Regions from separate parts of the Geobacillus sp. BK01 genome, predicted to be linked through region 1. Evidence: predicted binding sites of a transcription regulator. Region 1 holds the regulator's gene; each other region holds the start of a gene.

Evidence for each region. Region 1 encodes Rex, which represses fermentation and respiration genes when NADH is low (regulators of the CRP and FNR family bind a similar motif). Its sites were predicted from a motif close to TTGTGAAATATTTCACAA; they were not measured.
Region 2: the regulator Rex is predicted to act here: its motif matches at 4,629-4,646, upstream of ACTVDO_RS09810 (nitrate reductase subunit alpha).
Region 3: the regulator Rex is predicted to act here: its motif matches at 2,535-2,552, upstream of ACTVDO_RS09835 (hemerythrin domain-containing protein).
Region 4: the regulator Rex is predicted to act here: its motif matches at 2,191-2,208, upstream of ric (iron-sulfur cluster repair di-iron protein).

Annotation. Positions count from the first base shown of each region.
Region 1 covers NZ_JBQPTH010000029.1:16,037-23,619, reverse strand. Annotated here, with positions in the region: gene tsaD (tRNA (adenosine(37)-N6)-threonylcarbamoyltransferase complex transferase subunit TsaD) at 1-489, shown strand, start outside; gene ACTVDO_RS16325 (hypothetical protein) at 568-843, shown strand; gene ACTVDO_RS16320 (ABC-F family ATP-binding cassette domain-containing protein) at 828-2,759, opposite strand; gene moaC (cyclic pyranopterin monophosphate synthase MoaC) at 2,858-3,346, shown strand; gene ACTVDO_RS16310 (redox-sensing transcriptional repressor Rex) at 3,362-4,003, shown strand; gene tatA (twin-arginine translocase TatA/TatE family subunit) at 4,019-4,171, shown strand; gene tatC (twin-arginine translocase subunit TatC) at 4,192-4,965, shown strand; gene ACTVDO_RS16295 (YdiK family protein) at 5,004-5,183, opposite strand; gene ACTVDO_RS16290 (CPBP family intramembrane glutamic endopeptidase) at 5,180-5,914, opposite strand; gene groES (co-chaperone GroES) at 6,272-6,556, shown strand; gene groL (chaperonin GroEL) at 6,679-7,583, shown strand, end outside.
Region 2 covers NZ_JBQPTH010000007.1:98,281-105,863, forward strand. Annotated here, with positions in the region: gene ACTVDO_RS09795 (tetratricopeptide repeat protein) at 1-3,025, opposite strand, end outside; gene ACTVDO_RS09800 (alpha/beta hydrolase) at 3,189-3,941, opposite strand; gene ACTVDO_RS09805 (metal-dependent hydrolase) at 4,032-4,535, opposite strand; gene ACTVDO_RS09810 (nitrate reductase subunit alpha) at 4,707-7,583, shown strand, end outside.
Region 3 covers NZ_JBQPTH010000007.1:107,676-115,258, forward strand. Annotated here, with positions in the region: gene narH (nitrate reductase subunit beta) at 1-457, shown strand, start outside; gene narJ (nitrate reductase molybdenum cofactor assembly chaperone) at 517-1,092, shown strand; gene narI (respiratory nitrate reductase subunit gamma) at 1,068-1,772, shown strand; gene ACTVDO_RS09830 (hypothetical protein) at 1,785-1,955, shown strand; gene ACTVDO_RS09835 (hemerythrin domain-containing protein) at 1,945-2,472, opposite strand; gene ACTVDO_RS09840 (thiamine pyrophosphate-dependent enzyme) at 2,612-4,906, opposite strand; gene ACTVDO_RS09845 (2-oxoacid:acceptor oxidoreductase family protein) at 4,897-5,913, opposite strand; gene ACTVDO_RS09850 (uroporphyrinogen-III synthase) at 6,104-6,898, opposite strand; gene ACTVDO_RS09855 (hypothetical protein) at 7,327-7,575, opposite strand.
Region 4 covers NZ_JBQPTH010000003.1:106,245-113,827, forward strand. Annotated here, with positions in the region: gene ACTVDO_RS04695 (molybdopterin molybdotransferase MoeA) at 1-1,020, opposite strand, end outside; gene ACTVDO_RS04700 (methyl-accepting chemotaxis protein) at 1,074-2,030, opposite strand; gene ric (iron-sulfur cluster repair di-iron protein) at 2,270-2,977, shown strand; gene moaA (GTP 3',8-cyclase MoaA) at 3,072-4,097, opposite strand; gene modB (molybdate ABC transporter permease subunit) at 4,153-4,815, opposite strand; gene ACTVDO_RS04720 (Crp/Fnr family transcriptional regulator) at 5,038-5,748, shown strand; gene narI (respiratory nitrate reductase subunit gamma) at 5,812-6,504, opposite strand; gene narJ (nitrate reductase molybdenum cofactor assembly chaperone) at 6,501-7,061, opposite strand; gene narH (nitrate reductase subunit beta) at 7,036-7,583, opposite strand, start outside.

The DNA.
Region 1 (7,583 bases):
TTGCACTTGCCGTACCCAGGGGGGCCGCACATTGACCGGCTTGCCCATGAGGGGGAGCCGGTGATTGACTTGCCGCGGGCATGGCTCGAGGAAGGGTCGTACGATTTTAGCTTCAGCGGCTTAAAATCCGCCGTGCTCAATGTGCTTCATAATGCGAAGCAGCGCGGTGAGGAGATTGATCCGAAGCAGATGGCAGCGAGCTTTCAAGCGAGCGTCATCGATGTGCTAGTGACGAAAACCGTGCAGGCGGCGAAACAGTACGGTGTGCAGCAAGTGCTGCTCGCCGGCGGGGTGGCGGCCAACCGCGGGTTGCGGTCCGCGCTGCAAGACAAAATGAAAGAGCTCCCGGATGTGGAGCTGGTCATCCCGCCGTTGTCGTTATGCACCGACAACGCGGCGATGATCGCCGCGGCCGGAACGGTAATGCATCAACAAGGCAAGCGAGCCGACCTAGCACTCAATGCCAATCCAGGCTTGCCACTTATGTAGTTGAAAATAAAGAACAAAAGGGTGGTTGCTTGCAGTAGGCAAGAGAACCGCCCTTTTTGTTTAGGGAGCAAGTTTTGGTTGTCTTCGATCGAAAGGGGTTGTGTATATTTTTATCCACAAGATGTGGGCAATGTGGAAAAGGCGAGAAAATACTACAAACATAAGGGCAGCAATACACAGTGCGTTTTGGGCAAAAGGAAGGGATTGTTTGTGGATAATGTGGAAAAGTCGGTGAATAACTTATATTTCACAGGTGGAATTGTGGATTTTTTTGTGGATAATGTGACTAACTTAAAAAAACAGCCCGCCACGATCACGGGCGGGCTATGGGGATGGGGTTATAGTGAAGTGTAAAGCTGTTCCCATTCGGCCAATAACTTTTCCACTTGTTGTTTTCGCTCTTCGTTTTGTTGCGACAACTGCTGCACGGTTTCATAATCGCCATAAACAGACGGGTCGCATAATTGCTGTTCCACTTCGGCGATTTGCGCCTCAAGCGCCTCGATCTCAGCCTCGATCTCATCCAGACGGCGTTGGCGCTGGCGCTGCCGCTTTTTCTCTTCCTTTTCCTGTTCATAAGTGGATTTGGTCGATTCACTGCTGTCCGGCGTTTTGTCCGGGTGGGCGTTGAGGCGCGCCAGTTCGCACATTTCCGCTTTTTTGGCGATGTAGTAATCGTAGTCGCCTAAATATTCGGTGAGGCCGCCGCTTGATAGCTCGAACAGCTTCGTCGCAATTCGGTTAATGAAATAACGGTCGTGGGAGACGAACAAAATGGTACCTGGATAGTCGATGAGCGCTTGTTCGAGCACCTGTTTGCTGTCGAGATCCAAATGGTTGGTCGGCTCGTCCAAAATAAGAACGTTCGCCTTTTGCAGCATCAGTTTGGCGAGCGCCAGGCGCGCCTTTTCCCCGCCGCTTAACGCCGAGACCGGTTTTAAGACGTCATCGCCGGAAAATAAAAAGTTGCCGAGCACGGTGCGGATTTCTTTCTCGGTTTTGTCCGGGTAGGCATCCCATAGTTCATCAAGCACTCGTTTATTCGATGATAAATCGGCTTGATTTTGATCATAATAGCCGATTTGGACGTTTGAGCCGTAGCGGAGCCTTCCTGCTTGGACAGGAAGCCGACGGGCGACCGCTTTTAGCAATGTTGATTTGCCGATGCCGTTCGGTCCGACTAAGGCGATGCTTTCTCCACGCGTGATGCGAAAGCTGATTTGACGGATGACGGGTGTTCCCTCGCCGTAACCAACGGTCAGTTCTTCGGCGGTAAGCACTTCATGGCCGCTAGGCCGTTCGATCGAGAAGGAAAAGGAGGCCGATTTCTCATCTCCAGTGGGGCGTTCGAGCCGTTCCATTTTTTCTAGCTGTTTTCGTCGGCTTTGCGCTCGTTTGGTCGTCGAGGCGCGGGCGATGTTGCGCCGGATGAAGTCTTCGAGACGGGCGATTTGTTCTTGCTGTTTCTCATATCGTTTTAACTCTTGTTCATATTGCTCGGCCCGTTGTTCCAAATAGCGGCTATAGTTGCCCGTATACCGCTTAAGTGTCGCGTTGGACAGCTCGTATACCTCAGTGACGACTTTATCCAAAAAGTAGCGGTCGTGGGAAACGAGCAGGACGGCGCCAGGGTATGCCTGCAAATATTGCTCCAACCAAGAGAGTGTTTCAAGATCCAAATGGTTGGTCGGCTCGTCTAAAATCAGCAAATCCGGCTTAGATAATAGAAGTTTTCCGAGGGCGAGCCGCGTCCGCTGTCCGCCGCTTAGCGAGGAAACGGGCGTTGTTTTGTAATCGTATGACGAAAATTGCAGCCCGTGCAAAACAGAGCGGATGTCGGCTTCGTACTGGTAGCCCCCTTGTTCTTTGTACTGCTCTTGCAGTTCGTCATAGGCTTTGAGCGTTTTTTCGTAGCGAGATGGATCGGCGAGCACATCCGGGTCGCCAAGTTGGGTGCCGAACTCTGCCAACTGTGCTTCGATCGCCCGAAGCGGTGCGAACACGTCGAGCATCTCGTCCCAAATGGAACGTGACGAGTCAAGACTGCTGCTTTGCGCCAAATAGCCCATTTTGATATGGCTCGGCTTGATGATTTCGCCGCTGTCGTAAGAAAGTTCTCCGGCGATGATTTTTAACAATGTCGATTTTCCTGCGCCGTTGCGGCCGACGAGGGCAACTCGGTCGCGGGACTGTATTTCTAGTTTTATATTCGATAAAATAAGGTCAGCGCCAAAATATTTCGTGAGCTGGTGCACCTGCAAAATCATCATGTCGTTTCACCTCTCGGAATAGTTTAACGTATGTCGTCAAAACGGTCAAAGACAGATAATGAAAAATCGTGTATAGTTTATAAGTGGAGGAGATTGTCTTGTCGTCGTTTACTCATTTCAATGAACAAGGACGCGCGAAAATGGTCGATATTACCAACAAGGAAGACACGGTACGGGTGGCAGTGGCAAAAACGAGCATCACCGTCAGCGAAGAGATTTATGAAAAAATAACGAACAACGCCATCGGGAAAGGGGACGTGTTGGCCGTGGCCCAAGTGGCCGGAGTGATGGCGGCGAAAAAAACGGCCGATCTCATTCCGATGTGCCATCCGCTCATGTTAAAAGGCGTCGATATTGCCTTTGCTTGGGAAAAAGAGGCGGAAGCGTATAAACTTGTGATGACCGTGACGGTCAAGACGAAAGGGAGCACAGGGGTGGAAATGGAAGCGCTGACGGCCGCCTCGGTGTGTGCGTTAACCGTGTATGATATGTGCAAAGCGATTGATAAAGGGATGATCATCGGTCCGACGTATTTGGTCGAAAAAACGGGCGGGAAGTCCGGCCATTATCGACGGAAAACCGATTAGTTGGGGGATGAAACCATGAGCAACGAACAACCGAAAATTCCGCAGGCAACCGCGAAACGGCTGCCGCTGTATTACCGGTTTTTGAAGAACTTGCATGCGTCAGGCAAACAGCGTGTATCCTCTGCCGAGCTAAGCGAGGCGGTGAAAGTCGACCCGGCGACGATTCGCCGCGACTTTTCGTATTTTGGCGCCCTCGGCAAAAAAGGGTACGGGTATAATGTGAATTATTTGTTGTCGTTTTTCCGCCAAACGCTTGAAGAGGATGAAGTGACGGAAGTCGCCTTGTTCGGAGTCGGCAATTTAGGCACCGCCTTTTTAAACTACAACTTTTCGAAAAATAACAACACAAAAATTGTCATGGCGTTTGATGTCGATGAACGGAAAGTCGGATCGACAGTCGGCGGTGTGCCAGTCTATCATCTCAATGAGCTCGAGGAGCGGCTTGGCGGCGATATTCCGGTCGCCATTTTAACCGTGCCGGCCGCGGTGGCCCAAGCGCTTACCGACCGCCTTGTCGCCCGGGGGATTAAAGGCATTTTAAACTTCACCCCGGCGCGCTTGAATGTACCGAGGCATATCCGCGTCCACCATATCGATTTGGCCATTGAATTGCAGTCGCTCGTTTATTTTTTGAAAAATTATCCATCGCCATCATAAAGGAGAGAATAAAGCGTGAAATACATTTTGATTGTCCTTGTGATTTTGCTGCTGTTTGGCGCGAAAAAATTGCCGGAGCTCGGGCGGTCGTTCGGCCAGTCGCTGCGCGAGTTTAAAGATGCAACGAAAGGGTTGGCCGATGACGAGGAAAACAAAACCGACCGGTGACAAGGCAGGATGGGGAAACGATGAATGACAAAGAAATGTCGGTGTATGAACACCTCGGAGAGCTGCGGAAACGGCTTATCATCGTGCTTCTCTTTTTCGCCGCGGCGCTCATTGCCAGTTTCTTCTTTGTCAATGACGTTATTGTGTATTTGCAGCAGACCGCCGAGGCAAAACAACTAACGATGAACGCTTTCCGTCTCACCGATCCGATTAAAGTATATTTTCAGTTTGCCTTTGTGATCGCCGCTGTGCTGTCTGCTCCGGTGTTGCTGTACCAAATTTGGGCGTTTGTCAGCCCAGGGCTGTATGAAAAAGAGCGGCGGGTGACGCTCAGCTATATTCCGGCGTCGATCATTCTATTTTTAGCTGGGGTTAGTTTTGCGTATTTCGTCTTGTTTCCATTTGTCGTCCGGTTTATGAATCAGTTGGCGGAACGGCTCGGCATTCAACAGATGATCGGCATTAACGAATATTTCCAGTTTTTGCTCCAGCTCGTGTTGCCGTTTGGCATTGTGTTTCAGCTGCCGATTGTTGTGTTGTTTTTCACCCGTTTAGGATTGATTACGCCGCAACTTCTTGTTCACATCCGCAAGTATGCGTATTTGGCTCTGTTGATATTGGCGGCGGCCATTACACCGCCAGATGTGTTGTCGCAAGTGATCGTCATGATTCCACTGACGCTTTTGTATGAAGGAAGCATATGGATTGCAAAAATTGGCTATCGAAAGGCACAATTAGCGGCGGAGCAGGAAAGCGTTGATTCACGTTACGGACAACAGCGAGAGGACGGTTGATACGGCGCCAGGCAAAAACCCTCCCCAACGGGAGGGTTTCATCGTCTTGGTGTGAAGAACAGGCGAAGGGCAGTGCTGAAATCAAAAGCGGCCAACGCTGCCAACGCGATCGTCGTGACATTCCAAATGGTTTCATGGACGCTTTCAATCGCCAAATACGTAAACAGGAAGCCCAAGATGAAATACGGGAGCGAAAACAGCCGCGGGTGGCGCGTCATAGCCAAAACCTCCAAACAGCCAACGGCAGTTCCGCCTGACGCATCATGTTTTCCAATTCATCAGCCAACAAAATTTGAACGACAACGACAAACGTATTCATCGCTACGTGGGCGAACATTGGCACGAAAATGCGCCCGGTTTTGGCGTATAAAAAGGCGAATACCATCCCCATGGACGTGTACAAAAGCAAATGTTCCGGCTCCATGTGCACGATGGCGAACAGAAGAGAGCTGACCAGTGCCGCAAACCAAAAGTTGTACTTTTCATAAAGCGAGCCAAAAATGATTTTGCGGAAAATGAGCTCCTCTAAAATCGGGCCGACGATCGACGTGACGACGACGAGCAATGGCGTCAGGCGGATGATGTCAATGATGTGCTGTGTGTTTTCCGAGCCTGGCTCGATGCCCAATAGACGCCATTCGATATTGGCAGCAATGCTTTGCGATGCGAGCGCCAAAAAGACGCCCGAGATCGCCCACATCCATGACGAAGCAAGCGACAGACGCCGCATCGCCCGCTCATCGCGGTCGCCGCGGAGCAACCATAAAATGATGGCAAAAGCCAATAAAAAGCTGATGACCGCCCAATACCCGGAGGCGATTTTCGCTGCTTCAAGGCGTGTTTGTGCACCTTGACCAACGCCGAGGGCACGGAGGAGCGGCACGCCGACAAAGGCAGACAGCTGCATGGCGATATATGTGATAATGACATACCAGTAGTGGCGTTTCAAATCACTTTACCCCTTTATTTCAAATATATCCGTATTGTAGCACATGTTCCGCGAAATGATAAGAAAAGCGCGCCTATCAGAGGCGGATCGTGATGGCAAAAAAATGAGCAGACGCTGTTTATCGGTTTCGGAAATGTGCAATAATGAAAACGGGTTCGAGCGGACAGGCGCATGGGCTGAGGGGGCGGTTCAGCTCATTTTCTCCTTTCCTCTCGTATAAAAGAAAAACAGTTATTTTTTTGTATTTCCTACTTGCAAAACGGAGAAGAGTTCATTAATATTATAAGTGTGTTAGCACTCGATTGTGATGAGTGCTAATAAGAACGGTGAAAACTATCGTTAAGGAGGTTGTTTCCCGTGTTGAAGCCATTAGGCGATCGTATTGTCATTGAAATCGTGGAAACCGAAGAAAAAACGGCCAGCGGCATCGTGCTGCCGGATACGGCGAAAGAAAAGCCGCAAGAAGGCCGCGTCGTTGCTGTCGGCACAGGCCGCGTGCTCGATAACGGCCAACGTGTCGCGCCGGAAGTCGAAGTCGGCGACCGGATCATTTTCTCGAAATATGCCGGCACGGAAGTGAAATACGACGGCAAAGAATACTTAATTTTGCGTGAAAGCGATATTTTAGCCGTCATCGGCTAATATATGCGTTTACCACATAAACATTCTGAAAAACATACGAAATACGCAACTTTATTCATGACACGAATACTTAACTTTTTTACGGCATGCAGTGCGACTAATTCATAAGGAGGTAACGGGGTATGGCAAAAGAAATTAAGTTCAGCGAAGAAGCGCGCCGTGCGATGTTGCGCGGGGTGGACAAACTCGCAGATGCGGTGAAAGTTACGTTGGGTCCGAAAGGCCGCAACGTTGTATTGGAGAAAAAATTCGGTTCTCCGCTCATCACGAATGACGGGGTAACCATTGCAAAAGAAATCGAGCTCGAAGATCCGTTTGAAAACATGGGCGCGAAATTAGTCGCTGAAGTCGCCAGCAAAACGAACGACATCGCTGGGGACGGGACGACAACTGCTACCGTATTGGCGCAGGCCATGATTCGTGAAGGCCTGAAAAACGTAGCAGCCGGCGCGAATCCGATGGGCATCCGCCGCGGGATTGAAAAGGCGGTGGCGGTTGCTGTTGAAGAGTTAAAAGCCATCTCCAAACCGATCAAAGGGAAAGAGTCGATTGCTCAAGTTGCTGCGATCTCGGCGGCTGATGAGGAAGTCGGTCAATTGATCGCTGAAGCGATGGAACGCGTCGGCAATGACGGCGTCATCACGCTCGAAGAATCGAAAGGCTTTACGACAGAACTCGATGTTGTCGAAGGGATGCAATTCGACCGCGGCTATGTTTCGCCGTACATGATTACGGATACGGAAAAAATGGAAGCTGTTCTCGAAAATCCGTACATCTTGATTACGGACAAAAAAGTATCGAGCATCCAAGAACTGTTGCCGATTTTAGAACAAGTCGTCCAACACGGCCGTCCGCTCTTGATCATTGCCGAAGATGTCGAAGGCGAAGCATTGGCAACGCTCGTCGTCAACAAACTGCGCGGTACGTTCAACGCGGTAGCCGTTAAAGCGCCTGGCTTCGGTGACCGCCGTAAAGCGATGCTCGAAGACATTGCGATTTTAACAGGCGGTGAAGTCATCTCCGAAGA
Region 2 (7,583 bases), on a different contig from region 1:
ATCCGATGCTGTCATAGTACCACGCATCCCCCGCGTGCGGACGGGCGTCAGCCAACGCCTGAAGCAGCGCCTGGGGGTCGATGATCGCTGCCAGCTGTTCAATATTTGCGCGCAACGGGGCAAGGCGAACCGCCTGAAGCAAATGCGCGCGCTGCCGTTCTTCATTTCCCTCTGCCTCATTGAGCGCAGCCAAACGAAAATGGCAGAGAGCAAGCGACGGGTCGGCCGCCAGGCACGTTTCATAATGGCGTTTCGCCTCTTCGTATCGGCCGAGCGAGGCGCACAGTTCCGCCAGCCGAAAGAGAGAAGACGCATGGCCCATGGCGGCAGCTTCGCGGTACAAAGCCATGGCTTTCGACGGCCGTCCTTGCCGCTCATAAAGGACGCCGAGAGCGGAATGGGCTGAAGCGAGTTTTGGGCGAGCCGAGACAAGTTGTGCCAAAAACGCCTGGCCGCGCTTCACAAGGGCGGGTGTTGTTAACTGCTCGATATAAAATTCGTACGCTTCCTCGGCGTCAAACTCGGCGAGGCGCAGCCCCTCCTCCAACCATGACAATGCGGTTTCCCGTTCTGTTTTCTCATCGGCGAACCCGTGAGCGATCAGCCATCTTCCCGCGTTCAGCCAATATTCGCTGTTGGCGGCAAACCGGGTGCGCTGCTCGATCACATATCGGCGCGCCTCATCCATATCCCCGCGTTCTGCAAGGGCGGCCGCCAAACCGAGATGCGCGAACACGTCCTCACCATCATGGCGGATCGCCTCCCGGTAGCACGAAACCGCTTGTTCCGTCTCGCCTTCCTCTAAATAAAGATCGCCAAGGCGGACGTATAGCGGGGTCAATCGTTCCGCGGCGGAAAGCGCTTCTTCAAGCATGGCCTTCGCCTTTTGGCGTTCGCCAAGGTCGGCATATAAGTCGGCAAGCGCCAAGTACGGGTGCGGTTCGCGCGGGTCGAGCGCTTTCGCCGCCTGAAAGCCGCGCTCTGCCTTGCGCCGGCGGCCGAGCTCCCGGTCGCAGCGGGCCCGCTCATACCAAAGATACGCATCACGCCGCTCGCGGCGCACGAGGCGGTCAAACCAGTCGCGCGCTTCCACAAATCGCTTCGCATGAAACAACAGCACACCGTGATTCGTTTCGATAAACACATCACCTGGGTACAAACGGACTGCCGTGCGCGACCCGAGCAGCCCCTTTTCGATCTGACCGGCATACGCCAGCGCGAGTCCAAAATAGCTCCACACTTCCGGCTGGTCGGGATCAAGCTGGAGCGAAGTCCGGAAATAGCGGGCCGCCTCTTCGTAACGGCTGGCAAAAAAGGCGATGCGGCCGCGCAAATAGTGGTACAACGAACTTTGCGCCTTTCCTTTCACCCGCTCGAGCACCTCTTCCGCCCGCTCTATTTCTTGGGCATGCATGTAGGCTTTCGCCGCCATCAGCAGCAAATCGTTATGCCCGGGGTATTCCGTTAGAACACGATTCGTACACTCCAATACAAGCGGCTTCGCCTCATCGCTGCCAAAATGCTTCATCACATACAGCCATGTGTACGGGATGTGCTCATGCTTGCGCAAAAAGGCGACGAATGCATCAAAATGCGCCTGTTCATCCTCATCCATTTTTTCCGCCAACGCGTGCAACCCGCGGAAATAGCGGTCTTCCTCTTCCGGGAGCGCGGCGGCAAGCGCCGCTTTTTCCCGGGGAAGCGCAACAATCGACAAATAATGTGTTCCGGCATACCACGTTTCGAGCTCCTCTTCTGGGACGACAAACGGGTCAAAGAAGTTCGGATCTTGAACGTAAAACGACTGCATTCGTTCGTCGTAGCCGAACAGCACTTGCACATGGGACGACTGCTCGTAATCGACGCTGAGCAGCACGGGCACGCCTTCGTCAATAAGCCGCTTCCAACGCGGCGGCGAGCCGGTGAAAAAGCGGCAAACAAACCCGAGTTGTTCCAAATAATGAACGGTCGTTGACAACTTTGAGCCGCGCACATCAAAAATATGCTCGGCCACCTCATCTTGCGTCCGCGGAGCGCCGAGCAAGCGAAGCATCATTTCCAAACTCGCCGGCACGCAATAGTTATGCTTTTGCACGACCGGCACAAGCGGCAGCGCGACCGCCCGCTCGTCTCGCCGCCTAAGGGCGCGGGCATACGGCGTTTTTTCCAATGGCGGCTCTTCTCTCACAAGCGATTGAAGCTTCTCCCATTCGCCAAGCCGGTAGTACAACTCGGCGCGCATATGAGCAAAATAGCGGCGGTGCATATGAAACGGGTTCACCCGGTCCAACTCCTCCATCGCCATAAGCGCCTCCCGGTAAGCGCGCACATCGCGCAGGCGGCGCACGCGCTCAGCGTCAAACGCCAACACTTGCGGAAACCGCCGCTTTCCTTCTTCCAACGCCGCCAGCGCTTCGTCGTGGCGGCCGTCAAGCGCGTACAAATCAGCGAGAAGCAAATAGCACATATCGCCGCGCTCCGGATCGTTCAGTCCGGCGCGGAGAACGTGTTCCGCCTGTTTCCGGTCGCCCGTTTCCATATAAAAATAGCCCCATTTATCGTTCATTGGTACAACTTCATAACGGGCGACCACCTCCATCCATTTGCGCGCCTCGTCGATCCGCTGCATATCGAGCAAAGCGCGCACCAACGCAAACGCCGCTCGGGCGATCGATTCATCGGACTCGTCCTTCTTGTCTTCGAGCGCGGCCGAAAGCCGCGGCATGAGCGCGTCCTCGACATCAAGCGGCCGGCGTTGATCGAGCCACTCGTCACACATCCAAGCGAGCGTCTGCAGCGTGTTGAACTTGCGATGGGCATACCGGGCGACAAGTCCGCTATGGCGGTACATGAGCGCATAATCGAACAAGCGGATGAGCGCCTGAAACGGTTCCACATTGTCCCATGCCCCGAGCAGCGACCGCCAATGAAACGGCCCGGTCGTTTCAAGATATGGCCGCACCTCAGCGAGGGCGTCGATGATTCGTTTTTCTTTCACAAGCGATGCGATCGTTTCTATTTTCATATAACGAAACTCCTTCGTTTCATCTGTCTAAGCTTCTTGCTACCTACTAAAGTTTAGAACAATCTTTCGGAAACAGCCATCCATTTTTTTGAGAAACATAACGACCAATGAAAAAGAAATGACCCATCCCGTTTTGGCCAGGATGGGCGCAAAATCGACCCGGTTATCCCGAGTGCTTGGCGAAAAATTGGAGCGACCGCTCGATTATGAACAGTTGATCGTAATCAAGCGTCGCGACATGATAGCTGTTTTCGAGCCGAACGATCTCTTTGTCTGACGATTGAATGCCGCGAAAAATGATATCGGCGTTCTCAGGGGGCACGACATGGTCCTCGTCCGAGACGAAAATCAACGCCGGGCATGCCACGCGTTCCAGCTCGCTTTTCACCAGCTCCATCAGCCCATCCAACTGCACGAGCGAAGCGGTCGGCGTTTCCTCGTACGACAACTCTTTTGCCTCCGGATCTTTCAAATCGGAGCCGATTGAGTCCAAATATCGCGGCACTTCGCCTTCGGCCGCCATCCCGGTGCGGATGGCCGGAATGTCAATCGCCGCGTTAATGAGCACGATGCCGCGGATGGACGAATACCGTTCCGCCATGTAAAGCGTCAGCGTCCCGCCCATCGACAGCCCGGTGACAAAAATCGTCCCGCACCGTTCTTTCAGCCATTCATATCCTTCCTCAACCGAATCAATCCAATCATGGAACGTCGTCTGCTCCATCTCTTTGTAATGCGTTCCATGCCCTTTCAAGCGCGGCAGGCAAACCGTATACCCCGCCTTCGCATACGCCTGAGCGAGCGGACGCATGCTGTGGGGCGTGCCCGTGAATCCGTGTACGAGCAACACCCCGACCGGCCCATGTTCGGCATAAAACGGCTCGGCGCCGGGAAGCACCGGATATTGTTCGCGCATCTTCCTCTCTCCCCCGTCTCTTTTGTCCCTTCGTTATACGTATTCGCCGCCGTCCCTTCTATTTCCTCTTTTTCCCCACTATAACCGAACTTACCAACCGAACAGCAGCGACCGCCACCATTCCCGGAACAAGCCGTTGACGCCAAAGTATACGAATCCGGCTAATGCCATGTACACAAGCGCTTTTTCCATCCCTTTTCCTGTCCGATAGAGCGGCACTTTCCACCGCTTCGATGAAAACGGCCAAAACAGCGGCACTCCTTGGACGGAAAAAAAGTCTTCCACAATATGAAACAAGTAGCCGAGCACAAGCCCCGCGGCAAACGGCGACGCCGAGTCGCGCCAGACGAGCGCGGCGAGCCCCCCCCAGACGATGAGCGAATGGGTCATGCCGCGATGGCCGAACGCTTCTTTCACTTTGCCTGAAATGCCAAACGAACGGCGTCCGACATAGGAAGACGGCTCATCAATATCCGGAAGCAAGCTGCCGATGGCAAGCCCCGCCGTATAAGCAGCGGTAAACGGCAGCGCCGTATGCGCTGCCGCTGCCGCGCCGAGACATAACGAAGCAATGACATGACTTGAATATCGCACAAAAATCCCCTCAAACCTCCCTCGTTTTCCCCATTATACCACACGAAAGAATATTTGTTCGTTTCTTTGACGAATTTGTGACAATGCCGCGAAGTGTGACAAAGTTAACATCGCGTTATTGACATCATGGCTATAGTTAAAAGTACAAAACGCAAATAAGGAGTGAACGAAATGAAACGAAAACGATCCCCGCTCACCAACCGTTTCAAATATATTCGGCCGGTTGAGCGCCAAGCCGACGGCCACAGTGAGACAACTTACGGCGACCGCGCCTGGGAAGACGCATACCGCCGCCGCTGGCAGCACGACAAAGTCGTCCGCTCGACCCATGGCGTCAACTGCACCGGGTCATGCAGCTGGAACATTTATGTTAAAAACGGCATCGTCACATGGGAAGGGCAGCAGCTCGACTACCCGTCGACCGGGCCGGATATGCCGGACTTTGAACCGCGCGGCTGCCCGCGCGGCGCGAGCTTCTCGTGGTATATGTACAGCCCGCTGCGCGTCAAATATCCGTACGTGCGCGGCGTGTTGATCGACATGTGGCGCGAGGCGCTCGCAGCTCATCCGAACAACCCGCTTGAAGCGTGGAAAAGCATCGTCGAAGACCGCGAAAAAGCAAAACGCTACAAACAGGCGCGCGGAAAAGGCGGGTTTGTCCGCATCAGCTGGGATGAAGCGTTGACACTGGTTGCCGCTTCCTTGTTGTACACGGTTGTGAAATATGGACCGGACCGCAACGTCGGCTTCTCGCCGATTCCGGCGATGTCGATGGTCAGCCATGCCGCCGGGTCGCGGTTTATGCAGCTGATGGGCGGACCGATGTTAAGCTTTTACGACTGGTATGCCGACTTGCCGCCGGCCTCGCCGCAAATTTGGGGCGATCAAACCGATGTGCCGGAGTCGAGCGACTGGTACAACGCCGGCTATATCATCACCTGGGGCTCGAACGTCCCGCTCACCCGGACGCCGGACGCCCACTTTTTGGCTGAGGTGCGCTACCGCGGCACAAAAGTTGTATCCGTCAGCCCGGACTACGCCGAGTCGACGAAATTCGCCGACGACTGGCTGTCGGTGAAGCAAGGAACGGACGGCGCCTTGGCAATGGCGATGGGGCACGTCATTTTAAACGAATATTATGTCAAACGAACCATTCCATATTTTGAACAATATGCGAAAACGTACACCGATTTTCCGTTCGTCGTCACCTTAAAACAAGACGGCGGCGCATGGACGGCCAGCCGCTTCCTCTTGGCGAAAGATCTTGGCAAACCAACCGGAAACGCTGAATGGAAACCGGTCGTCTACGATGAGAACACCGATTCGTTTGCCGTGCCGAACGGAACGATCGGCACGCGCTGGGAAGACAAAGGAAAATGGAACTTGCGCCTTGTCGATGAGGAAACGGGACAGCCGCTTGAGCCGCGCCTGTCGTTTTTAGGGTGCGAAGATGAGGTCATGTCCATCCAGCTCCCGTATTTCACTGATGAGGGCGGCAAAACGATCGAGCGCGCCGTTCCAGTCAAAAAAGTGCAAACCGAAACGGGCGACGTCTATGTCACAACTGTCTATGATTTAATTTTGGCCAACTACGGCATCGACCGCGGCATCGGCGGCACGGTCGCCCGCTCGTACGATGACAACGTTCCGTTCACTCCGGCGTGGCAAGAGGCCATCACCGGCGTCAAGCGCGAACTTGTCGTCAAAATCGCCCGCGAATTCGCTGACAACGCCATTGATACAAACGGCCGGTCGATGATTATCGTCGGCGCGGGAATCAACCATTGGTACAACTCCGATACGATTTACCGCGCTGTGTTGAACTTAGTGTTGTTCGTCGGCGCCCAAGGGGTGAACGGCGGCGGCTGGGCGCATTACGTCGGGCAGGAGAAGCTGCGGCCGGCGGAAGGATGGCAAACGATCGCCACCGCCCGCGACTGGGTCGGGCCGGCGAAACTGCAAAACGGCACATCGTTCTTCTACTTTGCGACCGACCAGTGGCGTTATGAACAGCAGCCCGTCGATGGGCTCGTCTCGCCATTGGCCAACAAATCGCGCTACTCGCATCCGGGCGATTACAACGTCTTGGCTGCGCGGCTCGGCTGGCTGCCGTCGTACCCAACGTTTAACAAAAACGGCATTGAATTGTATGAAGAAGCAGTGCGCCATGGAGCCCGCACGCCGGAAGAAATCGGCGCCTATGTCGCGAAACAGCTGAAAGAGCAAAAGCTGCAGTTTGCCATTGAAGATCCGGACGATGAGGCCAACTTCCCGCGCAACTTGATCGTCTGGCGCGCCAACTTAATTTCAAGCTCCGGCAAAGGGCACGAATATTTCTTAAAACATTTGCTCGGCACAACGAACGGCTTGTTAAACGACGACCGCGACAGCCTGCGCCCGGAAGAAATCCGTTGGCGCGACGAAGCGCCGGAAGGCAAGCTTGACTTGCTCGTCAACCTAGACTTCCGCATGGCCGGAACGGCGCTTTACTCGGACGTTGTCTTGCCGGCGGCGACTTGGTATGAAAAACACGACTTAAGCAGCACCGACATGCACCCGTTCGTCCATCCGTTCAACCCGGCCGTGCCTCCGCTTTGGGAAGCGCGCTCGGACTGGGATATTTTCAAATCGCTCGCCAAAGCGGTATCCGATGTGGCGAAACAAGCCGGCTTAAAGCCGATGAAAGAAGTCGTCGCCACCCCGCTGCTGCACGATACGGCGCAAGAGCTCGCGCAGCCGTTCGGTGAAGTGAAAGACTGGAGCAAGGGAGAAACCGAACCGATCCCGGGCAAAACGATGCCGAACATTCACGTCATCGAGCGCGACTATACGCTGATTTACGACCAGATGACCGCCTTAGGTCCGAACGTCGCCCGCCAACCGATCGGCACAAAAGGGATTTCTTGGTCGGCGAAAGACGAGTACGAACAATTGAAACGCCGGCTCGGCACCGTCCGGCGCGCTTCGATCGCCGATGGCTGCCCGGACATTAGCGAGGCGAAAAAAGCGGCGGAAGCGATTTTGACGCTGTCGTCGACCACCAACGGG
Region 3 (7,583 bases), on a different contig from region 1:
GCCGCTCCATCCGGAATACCGGACGCTGCCGATGGTGTGGTACATTCCGCCGCTTAGCCCGATCATGAATACGATCGAAGGAAAAGGAAGCAACGCCAGCGCCGATGACATTTTCCCGGCGATTGACAACATGCGCATTCCGATCGAATATTTGGCGAACTTGTTGACGGCGGGCGATACGGCGCATATCCGCACGACATTGAAAAAAATGGCGGCGATGCGTTCGTACATGCGGGCGATACAAACAAACAAACAACCGGACATTCGCCTCATCGAATCGCTCGGCTTAAGCCGCGAAGATATCGAAGAAATGTACCGCCTGCTTGCGATCGCCAAATACGAAGACCGCTTTGTTATCCCGGCGTCGCACCGCGAAGAAGTGGCCGACTTGTATGCGGAACAAGGCAGCTGCGGACTGGCATTCGCCGGCGGCCCGGGCGCTTGCGGCACGCTGTAGAGGGAGAAGGCGGGGCCCCGCCCCCTTTCCCCTTGAACAATAAAAATGGAGGATTTATGATGAACAGCGAACAACAACAAACGATCTTTTTGTGTGTGTCGTATTTGTTGTCTTATCCGGACGAACAGTGGGCCGAATCGCTCTCAGACTGCTTAGACGCCATCCGCTCGCTTGACGATGAGGCCGTTCGTACGCCGCTTTTGTCGTTTGCTGAACAAATCGCCGCCATCCCGGCCCGAAAGCGGATGGAGCGGTATGTGGACACGTTTGATTTCGGCAAAAAAACGAATTTGTACTTGACGTATATGACGAACGGCGAGCAGCGGGAGCGCGGGGTTGAACTCGTCGCCTTAAAAGCGCGCTACGAAGCGGCAGGATTCGCCATCCCCGATCACGAACTGCCCGACTACTTGCCGCTGATGCTCGAATGGATGGCGTATGCGGATCAGGAGCATGCCATCGCCTTGCTTGCCGACTATGCCAGCCACATCCGTGAAATCGGCGACCGGCTGGCCGCGGCGGGCAGCCCATATGCCCAGCTGTTTCAAGTGTTGAATCACACATTAACTCAACTCGGCGTGACGCCGATTCCGAAAGGAAGTGCAACGGCATGGTTAGCCAATTTCTCTGGGTGATTGTTCCGTATTTGGCGCTTGTCCTATTTGTCGCCGGCCATATTTGGCGCTACCAGCGCGACCAGTTTGGTTGGACGTCCAAATCGAGCGAGCTGTTGGAGAAAAAACAGCTGCGCCTTGGCAGCTTGCTCTTTCACTGGGGCATTTTGTTCGTGTTTGTCGGCCATGTGATGGGCATTCTCATTCCTGAGCCGTTTTATGAAGCGCTTGGCGTGACGGAGGAGACATACCACGTCATCGCCTTGGCGGGCGGCATTCCGGCTGGCTTGGCCGCGTTTGTTGGGTTGGTCATCTTATTCCGCCGCCGCCTGACGGTCAAGCGCGTGCGGGTGACAAGCAGCACCGGCGACTGGGTCGCGCTCGGATTTTTGCTCGCCGTGATCGCGAGCGGGTTATCATCGACGCTGCTGAACGTCAACTCACACGGCTTTGACTACCGGACGACGATCGGTCCATGGTTCCGCGGCCTTCTCACGTTCCGTCCGGATTCAGCCTACATGGAAACGGTGCCGCTTTGGTTCAAAATCCATATTCTGTCCGCGTTCGGCTTGTTCGCCGTCTGGCCGTTCACCCGTCTCGTTCACGTATTCAGTTTCCCGCTCCGCTACTTGCAGCGCAGCTACGTCGTCTACCGGAAGCGGGTGCCAAAATCCGTTGATTCGCTTGACCGCGCCCAGTAAGCGGGAAACAGCATGAAACCCACACCCGAGACCGTCATCACAGAAAACGGGATGCCGTTCATCCGCATCCCGTTCCTCTCCATCACGGTCCGGCGCCAAACTGATCAATCGGCGCGCCATGAAGAAAACGGGATGCTTCCTTATATGGAGCATCCCGTTTTTCGTTCCATCGTCACTCGTTAATGCGTGCCAACAACTCCTCTTTCTCCTCAGCCGATAACAGCCGCTCCGCCATCGGAAACAGCACATTTTCTTCCTTCATAAAATGCTCATCCAAAATATGATGCGCCTCAATGACCGCGCCGGCGAGCGTTAACGCCTGTTCGCTGTCCACCGTTTCCGGCAAATGGGTGGTTTTCTCCAAAAACATCGAAAGACGCGCTTTCGCCTGCTCGTGTTCGTATTCCATCACCGCGATCGGCCCGCTCGTCCGCCCGATGTATTCGGCCATCATCGGGAATAAGACGCCCTCTTCCCGCTCAGAGTGCGGATCCAACACCGCAACAAATGACGCTGTTTTTTTCCGCAGCTCAGCGAGCGGCTCACGCCAGTTACGGTCTGCCCCTTGGCCGATCGCTTCCGCTGTGGCGAGCAGCTGCTCCATTTGGGCGCGCAACGGGCCATGCTCCTGCTTTAGTTGCGCCAACCCGGCGCATAGTTTTACTCCTTCAGGTCCTCCCATATGGCAAAACGAATGCATCATCGACTCCTCCTTTTGCTCGGTTCGTTGCCTCCATTATACCGCGGGTGACGCCTTCGCCGTTGTGAGCGATATCACACACCTCGGCAAAAAAAGGGCACGCAACAAGCGTGCAACAAAAACAGCGAACCGCTGCTTCTTATAAATATGGATGCTCATGTTTCGCTTTTAAAATGCTCCATCTCCGCTCGACCTCTTGTTCTAACTCGTGTAGCAGACCCTCGTTTTCTTTCTGCAACAAATGTTTCGTTTTCCCCATGTACTTCAACCATTCACTTAACGGGACGCGGCGCCCTTTCGCTTCCGGGTCGTACGTGATCGTCGTTTTCCCCCGTTCCACTTCATACAGCGGGAAGAAACACGAATTCACAGCGGCCTCCAAAATTTTTTCCCCGTATCGCTCCTCCGATTTCCAGTTCAACGGGCAAGTGATGAGCAGCTTGCCGTACACTGTCCCTTCATGTTGGGCGTACCATTGCGCTTTCGCCGCCTTTTTCACCAAGTCTTGCGGAAACGCCTCCGTACCGGTGAAAACATAAGGGATATTCGTCGCCGCCATAATTTGCGGCGTATCTTTATGGTGGAACGATTTCCCGCGCTGCGTGTTCCCGACCCCGGTTGTGGTGGTCATGTGCCCCATCGGGGTGGAATACGACATTTGCGCCCCGGTGTTCATATAGCCTTCATTGTCATATTCAATGATGATAAGCTTATGGTTGCGCAGCGCCGCCCCGATGGCCGACCCCATGCCGATGTCCATTCCGCCGTCGCCCGTCACCATCACAAACGTTACATCGTCCGATACGTTCAGTTCCCCGCGCCGTTTCAGTTCAAAGAAGGCTTCAACCATCCCCGACAGCGTCGCCGCCCCGTTTTGGAACAAGTTGTGCACCATCGTCTGTTTGTGCGCGCTGTACGGATAAGCGGCGGAGACGACATACGCACACCCGGTTTGGAACAAGACGACGATATCGCCTTCAATTCCTTTGAAAAAGAGTTCAAGCCCTGGGAAAATGCCGCATCCCGGACATGCCCCATGCCCCGGGGCGAGCCGCTTCGGCTTGGCGGTCAGCGCCCTAAGCGGCGGAATTTTCACATTCAACCGTTTCGTTTTTTCATCCATTGCCACATGGATCAGCCCGGTGCGGAACGCATCGCCGTGGAGCGGCTCAAGCAGACGCTTCGGCTGCTGTTCAGGCTGTCCGGGCACATGGCCGAAATAGTCAAACGGCTTTTCGGCCCGGCCGTTTTCCATCACCTCGATGGCCATGCGGAACAACGCTTCCGCATCTTCGGTGTAAAAATCTTTGCCTCCAAGGCCGTAGACGCGGCTTACCACGATCGTCTCATTGTCGCGGTCTTCCTGCAGCGCCGCTTTCACTTCATGCGTCATGTTCGCCCCGTAAGCCCCGTACGAATCGGCCCGTTCGCCAATTAAGAGCACTTTCACGTGTTTCAGTGCCTGCCGGATTTCATCAGCCGGGAACGGACGAATGATGTTCGGGCTGACGACGCCCGCTTTCACTCCTTGTTTCCGCAAGCGGTCGGCGACATCTTTCGCCGTCTCAGCCGCCGAGTTCAACAAAAACAGCGCCACGTCGGCATCGTCCATCCGATACAAATCAAGCGGCTCATAGCGGCGCCCTGACCATTTTTCGTATTCGGCCGCCACCTGCCGGAACACGTCGCCGGCCCGGTATAAAGCGACCGATTGCTGATAATGGTTGTTGATCAAGTCATCGCCGCCCATATGCGCGCCGATCGTCACCGGCCGTTTCGGATCGGCCGCGGTCGGAAACCCTTCTTTGCGCGGGCCGATCAACGCCTGCACCGTTTCGCGGTCGCGGAAGTAATGAACTTTCCGTTTTTGGTGCGACGTAAAAAACCCGTCATAGGCGATGATGACCGGAAGGCGGACGTCTTCGTGTTCGGCGATTTTGAGCGCCATGACGTTCATATCGTAGACTGCTTGCGGCGTCCGGGCCAACAGCACGACCCAGCCGGTGTTGAGTGTAAAATACAAATCAGAATGGTCGCCGTGAATGTCAAGCGGGCCGCTGACCGAACGGGTGACGAGATTGAGCACCATCGGGAAGCGGGTGCCTGATTGCACCGGCAGCTGTTCAAGCATATACATGAGCCCGTTGGCGCTCGTCGCGTTCAGTACGCGCGCCCCCATCAGCGATGCGCCGTAACAAATCCCCGCCGAACCGTGCTCGCCGTCAGCGGGAATGAGTTTTGTATCGTGTTCCCCCCGCACCTTCATTTGATCGAGCAGTTGGGCGATTTCCGTAGATGGGGTAATCGGGAAGTACCCCATAATGTGATAGTTAATTTGGCTCGCCGCCAACGCCGCCATTTCATTGCCAGAAGCAAACGTCGTCTCCTGCACAGCGCGATTCGTCCGCTCGACCTCTTTTTCAATCATTGCCATGCTTCCGCTCCCCCTTTCCTAAACGAAAACGAATGTTTCAGCGAATGCGCTTCGGCAAACCCCGGCGTCTCCCGCTCGGCTGTTAAGGCGGCCGTCGGACACGCTTCGACGCATTTTAAACAAGCTTTGCAATATTGGTAGTCAAGACCGGCTAAAAACATTTGCTTCCGCCCTTTTTTGTCCACCCGTTCTTCCCAGACGAAACAAAGGTCGGGACAGACATTGTCACAGGCGACGCAATGAATGCATTTGTCCGCCTCCCAGCGCGGCAAAAACCCTTGCCGGGAACCGCTTACATTCTTCAACAAACTGTTCCCGCCGGCGACAATGACCCCGCCGATTAACTGGGTTTCATAGCCGAACCGGGGGAGCGGCCGAACGAACTTCTTCGCCTCCATGGAAGCGGCAGCAGTATGAAACCGCACTTCTTCGTAGCCGCGGCGAAACGCGCGAACGTTCGCTTCAATCAAGTGCGGCGCCTTCGTTGAAAACGTCCGGCGAATAACCGTTTCCATCGCTTCCGGTTCAATAAAGGAACAAACGCGCAACAACGCCCCTAACATCGGCGTATTGATTTTCACCCGTTCCTCGACAGCGATGCCAAGCGCATCGACGACGGCCAGCGTCCCATAAGGCAGGCGCAAATCGCGGCGAATCTCAGCGAACTCGCGCGTCGAGTTGACGACCGCCGTCCCGTCGGCGGCGAGGCCGCTCGTCACGTCCACCATCTTGGCGAGCGCTTCATGGAACACGCCGATCACATGTGGAGCCATAATCGGGCTATGATCGCGAATCTCAATATGCGGCTCACAAAAACGGATAAAGCTTTTCACCGGCGTTCCTTTTTTCTCGGAGCCATAGGAAGAAAAGTTCGACCCATTAAGCCCCGACCATAACACGCCCGCTTCGGCGAGCATCTTTCCCGCCAAGTTGGCCCCGAGTCCGCCGATTGACTCAAGGCGGATCTCAAAAAAGCCTTGTTCATTTGTCGTAGGCAGCATTGTCATCCCCCTCCCAATACAAAAAAATGCATCCCCCATTTTCATTATAAGTGAAAAAGGCTTGGAAAACTGTGACAAAAAATAAACAGTTTCAATTTTTTTATTAAACAGAGTAATATAACACGTTAAAATAAATAGTTTTTTTGTATAACAGGATCAACAAGTTATATAAAACAAAAAAAGCCCTCTAACGGGCTTAAGCATCAAAATAGCGGGCGAGCGTCACGATCATCGCTCCCATTCGCTCATGTTCCGGCGCGATGACGCGGCTGACCCCTTCTTCTTCGAGCGCTTCTTGCGTCACTTGGCCGACGGCGCAGGCGACAACATCGGTGCGAAACGCGTCAAGCAGCGGTTCGATCTCTTTTTTTTCACGGGCAAACGAAAAGAAAAAGCGGACTTGCATCGCCGATGTAAAACAGACGGCATCAACTTGGCGCCCGACGACCTCGTTGTACAACGCTTCAAGCGTTTCCTCATCCGGGGCGACGTGCCGGTATGGCAACAGTTCCGTATACGATGCGCCGCGCGCAAGGAAAAACTGCCGAAGCTTTGGCGCAGTGTCGCCGTACAGCTGGGCCACGACGTTTTTTCCGGCAACATCGTATGCAGCAAGGGCGCGGATCAGTCCTTTCGTCGTTCCGTCTTCACTTAATGCGGCCGGGGTGACGCCGATTTTTCTCAGCGCCGTCACCGTTTTATAGCCGCGGACGGCGATGTTGGCCCGTTCAACGGCCTGTCGCCATTCATCGGCGATCCCTTCCCGCCCGGCCGCTTCCCAAAGCGCCTCGACCCCGATTCCGGTCGTAAACACAATCCAATCGGGCCGCATGGCGATCACCGCCCGCATTTCCACGCCCAATTCTTCCCCTTTTCGAAACGTCGTTCCTTGCGCCGGGCGAATGACGGCCGTCCCCCCTTGCTTTTCGATCAGCGTCGCCATCTCGTCCAACTTGCGCGAGGCGCATAGCGCGATTCGCTTGCCGTGCATGTTCGTTCCTCCCTGTTGTCCGTTATTCGTCTCTTTCATTCTAAAAGACCGCTGCCCCTTACGCAACGAAAGCGTGTTTTTTCAGCCGATGGCGCTGACGGACAAAGCAGCCTGGGAAGCCGGCGTTTTAGGGAAAAGCCGTGACAAACGAGCCCGCTTAAGTTGAAAAACCTTGCAAACCCGGCTTTTTTCGTTGTCAGCCAAAGGGAATGAATTCGGCGGCATCAATCGTGTTTCACCGCCTTTCAGAGCCAGCACCCCGCCCCCACGCAGCAACAAAGGCGGACGCCGCTAGGCTCTTTCCTTGCGGCAACAGCCATCAAGCGGCCCAAAGCCGTTTCTTCCCTGAACATGGTCGCAAAAAACGGCATGTTATCGGCCAATACGAAAAGGTGCCCCGACCCGTTTCAGGACACCTTCCTGTCGTTTTAACGCGTATGTATCACGGCCTCTTCTCCGCGGCGGTCAAATGAACCGGTGATGCGCGTCGGCTCGACGGAAATGATCCGATCGAGCGGGATGTTCATCAGCCGCATTTGCCGATTGTAAACGAACAGTTTGCGCGCTTCTTGATACAGCTTGACTGGCAGCACGACCGTCTCCCCCTGCACCGTTTGCACACGTACCGGCTGCTTCTCCTCAATCCACGCCGAAAGCTGTTGGCACAATTCCTTCATTCACTCGC
Region 4 (7,583 bases), on a different contig from region 1:
TTTCGCTTTTTTCAAATGCGGCTTGGCCGAAAAGAGCCGCGTGCGCACAACCGGACGGACGAACAGTTCGTATCCGACGTAGCACGCCGACGGGTTGCCGGATAAGCCGAACAGCAGCTTGCCGTCCCATTCCGCGACGGTCGTCACGCTTCCCGGGCGCATGGCGATTTTGTTAAACAACACATTCGCCCCAAGCCGCTCGTAAATAGCGGGCAAATAATCGAAGTCGCCGACCGAAACGCCGCCCGTTGTAATGAGCATGTCCACTTGATCGAGCGCCTCGCGCACCGCGGCGAAGCAGGCGTCCAGGTCATCGGCAAGCTGACCGAAATAAACCGGCTCGGCGCCGCTGTTGAGCACTTGCGCCTCGATCATGTAAGCATTGCTGTTGCGAATTTTCCCCGGCACGAGCGGCTCGGAGACGTCGAGCAGTTCGCTGCCGGTCGCAAAAATGCCGATGCGCGGCCGTTTTGCCACTTTCACCTCCGCATAGCCGAACGTCGCCAAGAGCGCCGCCACCCCGGGATTGATGCGCGTTCCTTTTTCGACTAACGGCTGCCCTTTTTTCGCGTCTTCCCCTTGAAACGAAATGTTGTCGCCGGGGCGGAACGGGCGCTTGATGGCCATGTACGTCTTCCCGTCCCGCTCGTACTGTTTGGCGAGCTCGAGCATGACGACGGCATCGCACCCGTCGGGAATTTGCGCTCCGGTCATCAGACGCACCGCTTGAAACGGGCCGACCGGCTGCTTCGCCACTTGCCCGGCGCCGATCGCTTCAATAACTTCAAACTCGACGGGATGATCCAGCCCCGCTCCTTCCGAATCGGCGGCGCGAATGGCAAACCCATCGTACGGCGAGCGATCAAACGGCGGCACGTCATGGTCGGCGAGCAAATCCTCGGCTAAATAGCGACCGTACGACTGCCGAAGCGGCACCACCTCTTCTTCCCCTCTCCCGGCATAACGCATCACCCGATTGATCGCTTCCGCAACCGGAATCGGGGTTCGTTTTTCCACCAACGGTGTTCTCTCCTTTCTTTTATTCACTTCACTAAGTCCATTTTATCGTTTTATCACAATGATTTCCAATCTTGCAGCTGTCTAATGGTTTTGGCCAATTTTTCATCAACGACGCTGGCATCATCAATATGTTGCAAAATCATCGCCCGCGTTTCCCCAAACAAAGCGGCCGACCGCTCAAGCTCTTGCATCACTTCATCGGCATAACGAAACTGTTCTTGAATATCGTTTAACACGCCACTGACCCGTTTTTCGACTTGATCGATCAACCCGATCATCGCCGACCATGTTCGCGATGTATTGATGCTCATTTGCACTACCGTGTTAATGATAGATGAAATGGCGTCAGTCTGTACGAGCGACCGTTGAATTTCTTGCTGCACCGCATCGGTGAGCTGGTGGATCGTTTCCGTGCTGTCTGCCGTATGTTCAGCCAGTTTCCTGACTTCGGCGGCAACGACGGAAAATCCTTTTCCATGCTCCCCGGCGCGGGCCGCCTCAATCGAGGCGTTTAAGGCAATCAAATTCGTCTGTCCGGCGATTTCTTTAATGACTTTGACGATTTGCTCGATCTCTTGCGAACGGTCGCGCAGCCGATGCATCGCAGCCGATGTCGTCTCCATTTCCGCCCCGAGCTGCCCGATCGCCTGCTCAACCTCCCCGGACATGCGAATCCCTTCTTTCGCCGCCGCCACCATCTGCCCGGCGGTGTCCGCCAAAGCCGTCCCCTGCTCGCGCAGGCGCCCGGAGATGGCGTATGACGATTGACTGAGCGTACGGACATTATCCACTTTTTCTTTCGTTTTTTCCACTAAATCGCCCAAGACATGGTGCTGCCCGTTGACGAGTTCATGTTGGCGGACAATTTCCTGCCATTCCTCAAGCAGTCCGGCCACTGTTTCACGAATGGCCGTTTCTTGCCTTACAAGCTGTTGTTTCATCTCTTCAATCCGGCGTTCAAGTTCCTTTTTTTCTTCCTCCCAGCGGCTTGCCTTGGCCAGCGGCCACATGCTGACTCCTCCTCTTTTTTCGGCAGTTCACACTTTCCATATGGCGTATTCACCGTTGTTTTCCTTATTTATATATTTCGTCTGTTTTATTGTACAAGAAGGAAGAGAGACACTGTTGTGATGTTGATCACATTTCCTTGTTGTCCGCTTTTTTTTGCTTGTGTGAGATGTATCACAACGTTGGCGACCAAAACAAGGTATGCTGAAGCTGTAATGATTTGACGATGGAGGGATCCGAAATGGAACAGCGGTTTACCGAACAATCGTTAATTGGCGATATTGTCACTGTCTTTCCGAAAGCAGCGGATTTGTTTAAAGCGCAGCGCATTGATTTTTGCTGCGGCGGGCAGCGCCCGTTAAAAGAGGCCATCGAAGAGCGCGGGCTGGACGGCAAAGCGCTCCTTCACCAGCTGAACACCTTGTATAACGAAGCGCAAAACAAGCCAACCGGAAACTGGAATGAAGCGCCGCTCGACGAACTCGTCGATCATATTGTAAGAACGCATCACCGCTATTTGAACGAGGAACTGCCGCAGCTCAGCCCGTATGTCACGAAAGTGTTGCGCGTGCACGGCATGCATCACCCACATCTTTCCCGGGTGCATAAACTGTTCCATGAGTTAAAAACGGAGCTTGAGCAACACTTGATTAAGGAGGAAACGGGCGCATTCCCACTCATTTTGCAATTTGCCGACAACCCATCCCCGGAAAACCGGGAGGCGGTCGAACAGGCCGTTCGCGAACTCGTCAATGAGCATGATGTCGCCGGTGATCTCATCAAAGAAATTCGTGAAATCACAAACGATTTCACCCCGCCGGAAGACGCATGCGGCACGTACCGGCTCGTCTACAACCGACTCGCCGCGCTTGAGGACGACTTGTTTACGCACATCCATTTGGAAAACAACATCCTCTTTCCGCGCGTGTTGGCGGCGGTGAAGGCGTGAGCAGAGTAAACAAGACAAGCCATTGGCACGGTTGAAACGCGACCAACGCATAAAAACAGGATCGCTTCCCGAGTTAAGGAGCGATCCTGTTTGTTTATCCGCCAATATACGACATCTCAATTTTCCGCTGTTGTTTTGCCGTCTCCGCCGTCCGTTCTTCCGAATAGCGGTCCGTCCGCCGGTTCCAGATGGCCGTAATGAGCGCCTTCAGCTCTTCTTTCCCCGCGCCGGCACGCAGTTTGTCTTTCAATGACACGCCATTCGCCGCAAACAGGCACGTATACAGCTTGCCATCGGCGGAAATGCGCGCCCTCGTGCAGCTTTGGCAAAACGCTTCCGTCACCGAGGCGATAAAGCCGACTTCGACGTTCGTGCCGACGTAGCGGTAGCGGCTCGCCACCTCCCCGAAGTACTCGTGTTCGACCGGCTCGAGCGGATGCATGGCATGGACTTGTTCATAAATCTCCTTTTTCGTCACGACATAGGAAAAATCCCAGCCGTTCGTCGTGCCGACATCCATGAATTCAATAAAGCGGAGCGGGATGCCCAATTCTTTAAAGTAAGCCGCCATCGGCACGATTTGTGAATCGTTCCACCCTTTTTTGACGACCATGTTCACTTTGACGCCAAGCCCGGCCTTGCGCGCCGCTTCAATGCCTTTCAACACCGGAGCGGCGCCGACGCCGATGCCGTTCATTTTGCGGAAAATGTCATCGTCCAACGCATCCAAGCTGACGTTGACGCGCTTCAACCCGGCCGCTTTCAGCCGTTTCGCCCATTTCACCAAATGGATGCCGTTTGTCGTAAGGGCAACGTCCCGCAAGCCGGGAATCATGGACAACCGCTCAATAAGCGCATCAAGGTCGCGCCGAAGCAGCGGCTCGCCGCCGGTCAGGCGCACTTTTTCGACCCCAAGCTCGACAAAACATTCCGCCAACAGCGCCATTTCATCAACGGTTAACAGCTGGTCTTCCGCCAAAAAGCGAAAATTCGGCCCAAACACCTCTGCCGGCATGCAGTAGACGCAGCGAAAATTGCATTGATCGGTGACCGACAACCGCAAATCGCGCAGCGGGCGGGAGAGGCGGTCGGTGATCTTCATCCGGTCGCGCTCTTCCATGGCGCTCCCTCCTTTCTCGTTTATGGGCCGCATCACGTTCAAGCGGCCTGTTTCTTTATCGTTGCAAACGGCTGAGTTTGGTCACACAAGCCAATAAACTGAATGACAACCCGATCGTGACCGCCACCCATGCCCACGCTAATTTCATCTCTCCTGATTCCATCGCCATATAGACAGCGGTCGGAATCGTCTGCGTTTTGCCCGGGATATTCCCGGCAAACATGAGCGTCGCGCCAAACTCCCCGAGGCTGCGGGCAAACGACAGCACCGCCCCGGAGAATAACGCGTGTTTGGCCAGCGGCAGCGAAATATGCCAAAACACTTGGCGCTCGTTCGCCCCATCGATGCGCGCCGCCCCTTCAATCGCCGGATCGACCGCTTCGAGCCCCGCTTTCGCCGCCTGATACATGAGCGGAAACGACACGACGACCGCCGCCAACACCGCGGCGCCGGGCGTAAACAATATCGTTGTGTGAAACCACGTCTCCATCAACCGTCCGATCGGGCTATGGCGGCCAAACAGCACAACGAGCAAAAACCCGACCACCGACGGCGGCAGCACCAACGGCAGCATCAACACCGTCTCGACGATCGTCTTCCCGCGAAACCGGCGGCGCGCCATCCGCTTTGCCGCCGCTGTCCCGAGGATCGCGACAATCACGCCGGCAAGAAGCGATACATTTATTGATAACCAAACCGGTGACCAAAATTCCGCCATGAATCAACCCTTCTCTGTTACATCTCCATCTCACTATACGAAAATGAGCGGCCATATGCTGTGATGCTGCTCACATTGATTGTATCATATGTGCATAGAAATCCGATTTAGAAAAATTTGTGACAACCCGCACAAAAAGAGGACAAACGGTGATTTTTTTCACTCTCTCCCGCTGTGATGTTTTTTACAATAGAAGTAGCTGAACAAATGGAGGTGCCGACAATGAACGGCGAAAGCCGCACTGCAATGAATCATGATTTCTCCCACTTGCGTTCGTTGCTTCAGTCGTCCAAAAAAGTGATTCCGCTTCGCAAGCACTCGTTTTTGTTTCAGGAAGGCATGCCAGCCAATGAGCTGTATTTGATCCTTTCCGGCAAAGTGCAAGTGAGCAAAATTTGCCCGGATGGAAAAGAAATGTGCTTCCGTATTTGCGGAAGTGGGGAAATTGTCGGCGAGCTGACACTATTTACGAACGATCCGCGTTATTTATTGACGGCCAAAGTGATCGAATCCGGTGAAGCGGCAGTGGTAAATAAAAGTGAACTGGAGGAACAGCTGCTGATCAACCCCACCCTTACCCTCGAATATATGCGTTGGATCAGCAAGCATGCCCGGCGGACACAGACAAAGTTTCGCGATTTGATCATGAACGGCAAAAAAGGAGCGCTTTACTCGACGCTCATTCGCCTTTGCAACAGTTATGGCGTCCCGCTTGAGGACGGAAGCATTTTTATTGATGTCACATTGAAAAACCAAGATTTAGCCAACTTTTGCGGCACGACGCGCGAAAGCGTCAACCGGATGCTCAACGCCTTAAAACAGGAAGGGATTATCTCGATGAAGCGGGGGAAAATTACCGTCCATGACTTGAACTATTTGAAAACAGAAATCCAATGCGAAGATTGCCCGGCGGATATTTGCTGCATTGAGTGAACAAGGCGCGGGCTGTCCCGGAAGGTTGCCAACCGCTCCTCTGCGGACAGCCCGGCTCTTTCGTTAAATTTTTTTCGCCCGCATCCGGCGGTAGACGACGTAACGCCGGTTTAAATATGTCAATGGGACGCTCCACACATGCACGAGACGGGTAAACGGCCAAATGCCAAATAACAACAGGGCGGAAAGAATATGAATTTGAAACCCGACTGGCGCATTGCTGACGAGCTGCGGCAGCGGCCGAAACGTTAAAATACCGCGAAACCACGGGCCAATCGTATCCCGATAGTCAAACGTCCCGCCGGTCGCTGTGTATCCGACCGTATTTGTAAAGCCTGTCAAAATGACAATGGTCAGCAGCACCAATACGACGATATCACTTTTGCTGCTATGACGGAGAAGGCGGCGAACGCTGAGCCGGCGCCATAAAAGCAGCACAACCCCGATTACGGTCGCCACGCCGGCGGCGCCGCCAAACCAAACCGCCCCAAAGTGGTACATCTCCTCGGTAATCCCGATCGCTTCATAAAACGCTTTCGGCACTAAAATACCGGCAACATGACCGAGAAACACAAAGAGAATGCCCCAGTGAAACAGAACGCTTCCCCAACGCAACCGCCGTTTCTCAAGAAACTCACTCGATTTGGCCGACCAGCCAAACTGGTCGGTATTGTAACGGTAAATATGACCGGCGACAAACAGCGTCAACATAATATACGGGTAAATGACCCAGAGAAACTGATCAAGCAGCGTCATGTAGCCTCCTCCGTTCTAACCGGAATGTCACGTTTCGCTGTTTTCTCAAGAAAAGAGGCGATGCCTGCCAGACAGCCGGCGAACACAAAGAAATACGGGTGACCGGTTTTTTGGAGCTTAGCGGTCAGCTCCTTGATGGCTTGTTCGTGAACAAGAAGCACTTTCCTTGCGCTGCTTGCCGGAGCGACCGATGCAAATTCAAGCATGAGCGGCAAATAGTCGGGCAGCTCATCCCCGGCCAGTTCCAAACCGGCTCGGCGAAACTCTTCTTTTAATTTCAGCAGCGCCTGGCCGCGCTCCTTTTGGTCGCCAAACAAGTAGTATGTCATATACATCGTCGTTCGGTCACTCAAATCAAAGGTTCTCACATAGAGTTCGCATAGCTCGTCAATATCTTTTGTTTTCGTATAGTCAAGAAACTGCAAAAACCGTTTGCGAGCCGTACGGTTGGCGAGCTGGGAAATTTCATAAAACAGCTGTTCGTCTTTCAGCCATTCTTGTTCCGGATATTGCAACAAAATGGAAGCGAGTTTAAATAGTTTCTGATGCTCTTCCATCCTCATCCCCCCAATAAAATTGGTGAAAACGGTCCGCCTCATATTCAGAACAGCCGGAACAAGATTCCATAAACGCATAGCCGGCCGTGCCTTGCCCGTAAAACGCATTGCCGGCTTTCTCGCGGTGGGAGGACGGAATGACATACCGGTCGGAATATTTCGCGACGGCGGAAAGTTTATACATCTCTTTGACCGTATGCTCATCCATTCCTACCTTTTCCAATATGCTCCGATCCGGCTCTTTTCCTAAATTCACTGCCCGCATATAACTGCGCATCGCCACCATTTTTTTCAATACGGTGCGAATCACATCCGTATCACCGGCCGCCAACAAGTTCGCCAAATATTCAATCGGGATGCGCATTTGGTCAATCGCCGGAAAGACGACATGCGGGTTGATATCGTCCAATCCGCCGTCAAACGCCCCCATGATCGGGCTTAACGGCGGAACGTACCAAACCATTGGCAACGTGCGGTATTCCGGATGAAGCGGGAGCGCAATTTGCTGCTCAACAGCGAGTT